One region of the Bacillus stercoris genome, then DNA from elsewhere that is predicted to be linked to it. Evidence: predicted binding sites of a transcription regulator. Region 1 holds the regulator's gene; each other region holds the start of a gene.
What was found. Region 1 encodes LexA, which represses DNA repair genes until DNA is damaged. Its sites were predicted from a motif close to CGAACATATGTTCG; they were not measured.
Positions count from the first base shown of each region.

Region 2: a site for LexA is predicted at 717-730, ahead of dinB (damage-inducible protein DinB). Genes of this name have one in related genera too.
Region 3: a site for LexA is predicted at 1,357-1,370, ahead of QA442_RS11065 (YolD-like family protein). Genes of this name have one in related genera too.

Region 1 is NZ_CP121861.1:2,428,300-2,430,581, forward strand. It holds gene QA442_RS12925 (YneB family resolvase-like protein) at 1-214, opposite strand, end outside; gene yneA (cell division suppressor protein YneA) at 233-550, opposite strand; gene lexA (transcriptional repressor LexA) at 700-1,317, shown strand; gene fosM (FosM family fosfomycin resistance protein) at 1,856-2,282, opposite strand, start outside.
Region 2 is NZ_CP121861.1:3,766,775-3,769,056, forward strand. It holds gene QA442_RS19455 (MMPL family transporter) at 1-152, opposite strand, end outside; gene QA442_RS19460 (MarR family transcriptional regulator) at 149-607, opposite strand; gene dinB (damage-inducible protein DinB) at 771-1,289, shown strand; gene QA442_RS19470 (amino acid permease) at 1,461-2,282, shown strand, end outside.
Region 3 is NZ_CP121861.1:2,081,547-2,083,828, reverse strand. It holds gene QA442_RS11070 (Y-family DNA polymerase) at 1-968, opposite strand, end outside; gene QA442_RS11065 (YolD-like family protein) at 961-1,293, opposite strand; gene QA442_RS11060 (hypothetical protein) at 1,552-1,962, opposite strand.

The sequences.
Region 1 (2,282 bases):
AAATGACATCGATTTCAGCGTTCTTAATCTCATCAAGCAGCTCAAATACACCATCCCGATCCATTTCATATCCGCTGGCTTTTTCAGAAATCACTTTGACAACTTCCATGCCGTTCTCAGCTGCAATGGCCGCAAGCTCTTCCTCCTGCCGCTTTAATGACGTTTCCTGTTGTTCTTTATTTGTGCTTACGCGGGCATAAATGAGTGCTTTCATTTTTTCTATCTGTCCTCTCTATCTTACAGTTGCCAATTCATATGCATCTTGATGCTTCTTTTTCAATGGGATCACTAATTCATCACCCGGCTGGATATCAGACGTCTGAAGATGATTTTTATCAGCTACCCATTCAATAAAATCATTTTTATTTATCTTTTTTGTATCAGCTACCTGATCAGCAATTGACCAGAGTGTGTCCCCTTGCTGGACTTCTATTTTAACATACTGATTAAGCTCCTGGCCGCTGCTTGTATATGACAGCATCAGGATAACCGCGCTCAAAATCACTGTGAACAGACCGACAAAAATAATAGATTCTTTACTCATGATCATACCCCCGACAGGAATGTTTGTTCGCATTTTTATAATTTCAGTATATACGAACAAACGTTTCTGTCAATTGTTTTTTTCGAACCTATGTTTGTACTGTAAGGAAAATCATGCTATAATCTTCTTAAAATCGACGTTTTGAGGTGCGAAAAATGACGAAGCTATCAAAAAGGCAACTTGATATCCTCCGTTTTATTAAAGCAGAGGTTAAATCAAAAGGATATCCGCCTTCCGTGAGAGAGATCGGAGAGGCTGTCGGGCTTGCGTCCAGCTCTACTGTCCACGGCCATTTGGCCCGATTGGAAACAAAAGGGCTGATCAGACGGGATCCGACAAAACCAAGAGCAATAGAAATTCTTGATGAAGAAGTAGACATTCCGCAAAGCCAGGTTGTTAATGTACCTGTCATTGGGAAAGTCACAGCGGGATCTCCCATTACAGCAGTTGAAAATATTGAAGAATATTTTCCGCTTCCTGACCGCATGGTTCCTCCAGACGAACACGTATTTATGCTGGAGATTATGGGAGACAGCATGATAGACGCTGGTATTCTCGATAAGGACTATGTCATCGTTAAACAGCAAAACACAGCGAACAATGGGGAAATTGTAGTTGCGATGACAGAAGATGATGAAGCTACGGTAAAACGTTTCTATAAAGAGGATACTCACATTCGCTTGCAGCCTGAGAACCCAACGATGGAACCCATCATTTTGCAGAATGTCAGCATTCTAGGGAAAGTAATTGGCGTGTTCAGAACGGTCCATTAATCTATTGATCTATCAGACGCATGAAATAACCCCCTCTTCCTTTACGGAGAGGGGGTTTGTTGTTCAAAAAAAGCAGGCTCGCCCTGACTTTTGGGTGCGAGCCTGAATAGGAGGAAAAAGAACATCATGTTTACACCAAAATTATCCACTAAAAGATTGTTGAAGTCAAGAAATTTTCTTTCCTTCAGGAAACTTTTAATCAACACATGCATGTTTATAATATTAGACGCTACCTTCTTAAAAATGTTTCATTCTTTGGATCGTGAAAGGATATGGTTTCATATTTATTAAGGGGCGAGGCGATTGAATATAATGAAAATTTAGCACATAGTTTATTTAGTTCATTTTTCTGTTAAAAACCGCTCACTTCTCTAAATCGTAGTGAGCTATATACAATAAGTAAATATGCATACCAATACTCCCTTCACCCAGACACTTATGCAGTTCTGAATGTTCAGATGAATGAATCAATAGAAACTTCCCCGGAACATTTAGCCTCACCAATCCCCCTTCTTTTAACCATATATGGTGTGTGATATCAAAAGGCCGTATCACCATAAAAGGACATATGTGTTTTTTCTTGTTTGTAATATCGAAGCCTGTCTTGAAGGGTTCCGGTATGAAATTCAAATTTGTGGCCGTCAGGATCGGTAAAATAAATTGATTTTCGATCGCGTTCATCTCGTTCTCTGCCAGGCAGAATATTGACATGAAGTCTTTTTAATTTCGCTGATACTTCCTCGAATTCATGATCCTCAATCGTAAAAGCAATATGAGTATAAGAAGACTTAATTTCATTTCTGGGGATGTCTGCTTCTTCATTAAGCGCAAGCCAGATGCCGTTCATATCAAAATATGCAGTTGTTCTCCCTTTTACCAGAAGCTTTGCGCCAAACACTTTTTGATAAAAATCAATCGATGTATCCAAATGCGAAACTGAAAATAGCAAGTGATTGATTCCTTTT
Region 2 (2,282 bases), 1.3 Mb from region 1:
TTTGCCCTTTCTGAAACAGCATCAGCGGGAAGCTGGGCCTGCCCCTTTTGATTGGCCAGCTCCGTTAAGTTCGGAGAAAATAAACTCAATACGACGGTAAGCGCTAATATAATGGCTGCAATTGCCCACTTGAATTTGATGATGGCTCTCATTCGGCAGAATCTCCTCCTTTAAATTTGCTTTTTAAAATGGTGAATATCTCTATGATGGAATTTACGTGTTCCTCATCTATATCATCGATCAGCTCTTTGAGCGCGTTAAAGATGGCGGAATCTAATTCTTCGAGAATTTTTTCACCGCTGGTTGTGATGTTAATAAGCTTAGAGCGCTTATCACTTTTTGCCGGACAGTCATCCCATTCAACCCATCCTTTATCGAGCAGCTTTTTCAGCCTGTTAGAGATCGCGCTCTTATGTACATTTTGATACATGGCCAGACTGCCGGGAGAGGTTGGGCCCTTGACCTTTAAAATTTTTAACAGGTCTGCCTGTTCTCTGGAGATATGCTTGAAGACATCCTGATTGATTTCACGATGCACAAACTCTGTCCCTTCAAGCAGGACTTCCACAAACAGGTTTATCGCCTGACATAGCTTTTGTTCATTCAACATCTTCCCCTCCTCATTGTAGTTTACCCTGCTAAACTTTATGATTAATGTTATTTAGTTTATTCCTCTAAACTATATCTGTCAACATATTTTATTTATGAACACACCAAGAACACTCGTTCGTGTATAATAGGAGTTATAACCGCGAAAGGGGAAAATTGACATGTCAGATTTTGCACTGAAATTGTATCAATATAACATCTGGGCCAATCAACAAATCTTCAACCGATTAAAAGAGCTTCCAAAAGAGGTATACCATCAAGACATTCAAAGTGTGTTTCCGTCGATATCCCATGTATTGTCTCATGTTTACCTTTCTGATCTCGGCTGGATTGAAGTGTTTTCCGGCAAAACGATGAGCGATGCTTTGGCGTTAGCTGAACAGCTAAAAGAACAGACAGCGGCAAAAGAAATGGAGGAAATGGAAGACCTGTTTCTGAAGTTATCCGAGCGCTACACACTATTTTTACAGCAAAAAGAACAGCTCAATCAGCCCCTCCAGATTCAAAATCCCTCAGGCGGAATCATGAAAACAACTGTTTCCGAACTGATTCCCCACGTTGTTAATCACGGAACGTACCACCGCGGCAATATCACGGCAATGCTGCGGCAGGCAGGATACGCATCCGCACCGACAGATTATGGGCTCTATCTGTATATGCAAAAAACTGAACAGGCATAGGAAAGCGGCTCCTACATGGAGCTGCTTTCTTTCGCTAAATAGTCCAAATCACATTAAAATTTCCTTTCATATACCCTTTATAGTAAAAAAGATAGAAATTTTAGTGTTATAATAATCATTAAAAATAGATTGCTGACTCAATAATCAATTTTTAATGGAGGAACACATAAAGTGACAGACGACATGACGAAAGACAATATAAATCAGCAAACATTGCAGAGAGGCTTGAAAAACAGGCATATCCAGCTTATCGCCATCGGCGGAGCTATTGGGACAGGTTTATTTCTCGGCTCAGGCAAATCGATTCATTTTGCCGGACCGTCGATTTTATTTGCTTATATGATCACAGGAATCATTTGCTTTTTAATTATGAGATCGCTGGGTGAACTGCTGTTATCAAATTTGAACTACCACTCTTTTGTGGATTTTGTACAAGACTACCTAGGCGATATGGCAGCCTTTATCACCGGCTGGACCTATTGGTTCTGCTGGATTTCCATTGCGATGGCTGATCTGACAGCCGTCGGGCTTTACACTCAATATTGGCTCCCTGGTGTGCCGCAATGGGTGCCCGGCTTAATCGCTCTGATTATTTTACTGATTATGAACCTGGCAACCGTCAAGCTTTTTGGAGAATTAGAATTTTGGTTTGCTTTAATTAAAGTCATCGCCATTTTGGCCCTGATCGTCATTGGCCTTGTGATGATTTTCAAAGGCTTTTCCACAAGCTCAGGAGTGTCCAGCTTCACAAATCTCTGGAGTCATGGAGGCCTGTTCCCAAATGGCATGCACGGGTTTATCCTCTCGTTCCAGATGGTTGTGTTTGCCTTTGTCGGCATTGAGCTGGTCGGACTTACAGCCGGTGAAACAGAAAACCCTGAAAAAGTAATTCCTAAAGCGATCAACAATATCCCTGTCCGGGTGCTGCTTTTCTATATTGGTGCTCTTCTTGTGATTATGAGCATCTATCCTTGGGATGTCATCAATCCCAGC
Region 3 (2,282 bases), 350 kb from region 1:
TTTGTGGGAAGATCAATTGTTTTTGCTCGATGAAATCCACCACCAAGCTCATCTTTACTGTAACCAATTCCAAGGCTGATCGTTCGACCAACTTTATTATGTGTACGTGCCCTCCTCGCGACTTCCTCACAAATCTCCAGAAGAACAGCCTTAATCTCTTCTGTTCTTGTATAATCCCTCAGTAAAATCTGACTCTTACCAAAACTAATCTGACCTTGCATCAATGGAGCTCCTATTTCAGACAAATCGATTCCATGAGCATGATAATACAACTGGTTTCCCATTATTCCGAACTTCTTTTCAAGCAGCTCTAAAGGAAATTTAGCTAACTGACCTACAGTTGATATACCCATTCGATTCAGGTTCCTTTCCATCCTCCCTCCTATCCCCCACATTTTAGACAACGGATGAACATTCCAGAGTTTATTTGGCACATCTTCATATCTCCAACGTGCAATACCACTCTTCGTTTTCTTACTTTCCAGGTCAAGCGCAAGCTTACTTAGCAACATATTGTCTCCAATACCTACAGTACACATCAAACCGAACTCTCTCCACATACTGCTTTGAATTGCTTTGGCCATTTCTTCAGGATCTTCTTTTCCTGCATCTAAAAAAGATTCATCAATTGAATACGTATGAACACATTTTTCTGGCACAAATCTGTAAAACAGCTTTGTAATCTCAGTTGAAACTCTGATGAAAAGCTTCATTTGCGGATTTACAATGTGTATTCTTGGATCTTCAGGTATCTCAAATAGTCTCGATCCTGTTTTGATTCCAAAATCTTTTTTAAGTGCAGGAGATGCAGCTAATACTACACTTCCCTGTCTCTCCGTATTCCCTACAACAGCAAGATAGCATGTTAAAGGATTAAGTCCCATTGTTACAGCCGATACAGAAGCATAGAAGGATTTCATATCGACACAAAGTATATTCTTTCGTGGAAATTGTGAGTAATCAATCATTGTATGTAACTCCTATGATGTTATTCATGTTGATATAAACTGTATTGTCGTTCTGGTCTTTTACGTGAAGCTTTTGTTGGTCAAAATTAATGTAATGTACTCTGCCGATAACATTTTCAACGAATCCGTTATTAAAAAGCTTGAATTTCAATTCTTTATTAAATTCCAATGCCTCAGAGACGAGAATATCCATCTCCTCAATTTGTTGGTCATCTAAGGATGGTTTTTCAATTTTTGATACATCAATCAAATCTTGTTTAAGTTGTGTTAAATGTTCTGGAAGCATCATTGATGTCCATTTGATTGTTCCTCGATCCCTAAGCATATCGACCCACTCCTTTATTGATCTAATATTAGCAGAACAAACGTTCTTTATTCAAGATAAATAAGAACAAAGGTTCGATGTAAATGTTGGTAACGATATTCTTTCAATAAATATCCTAATATTCGCTCATGCAGATGAGAAAAATTAAAAGCACCCTAATATAAGGTGCTTTAAAACTGTTCTTTTTAAATAGATTATTTGTATTCCATTTATAAGGCTTTTCCCCAATCCCCTTTTTACAAATAATTTTTATTCACTCTATTCGCTTTTTAGATTAGACTTCTTCATTTCCGCAATTTCAGTTTCCAGTTCTTTAATCCTTTTATCTTTTAGTTTAACTTCTTTTATTTTTTGTGGAAGAAACGCAATCACTGCTCCCAACCCAACTAAACTATAAAAATTTGTATAAGCTCCCAAATCATTAATTGTATCAATAGGTAAGTGGGGCATTACTATTATCGCAAAAATACCCATGAAATATAAAAGGATTTTTAATTTTTTTTGTTTTTGTTTTTCTGTATCCATTAAATCGGAGAATGTAAGAAAACAGGCGCAAACTGATATTCCAAAAAGATAATTGTTGCCTAATTCTAGCCCACATAAACTCAAAACCCCTAGAAACATAATACATACACCTAATACTTTTACTATTTCTTCATTATCATCCATAGGAAACCTCTTTCTAAATATCTACTACAAATAATTAATTGTGTTTATTTATTGAGTATGCGCTTATCAATTATTATCTAGTCTTTATTGAAGTGTATCACTGTTGAATATCGGTAAATGCCTACAAAATGTTTAACATTTGATATAAAAAAAGAACTTACTTTAAGCAAGTTCTTTTCATACTGGAAATTTATTATGGATATGTCAAGACAAGGACATTTATCTGTTGTATAATTAATCCTGTACATTAGTTGCCAAACAAGGATACGCTCTCCTTCCATGTCAGAAGACGGAAGAGGTGAGAAATTTGACTGTATACC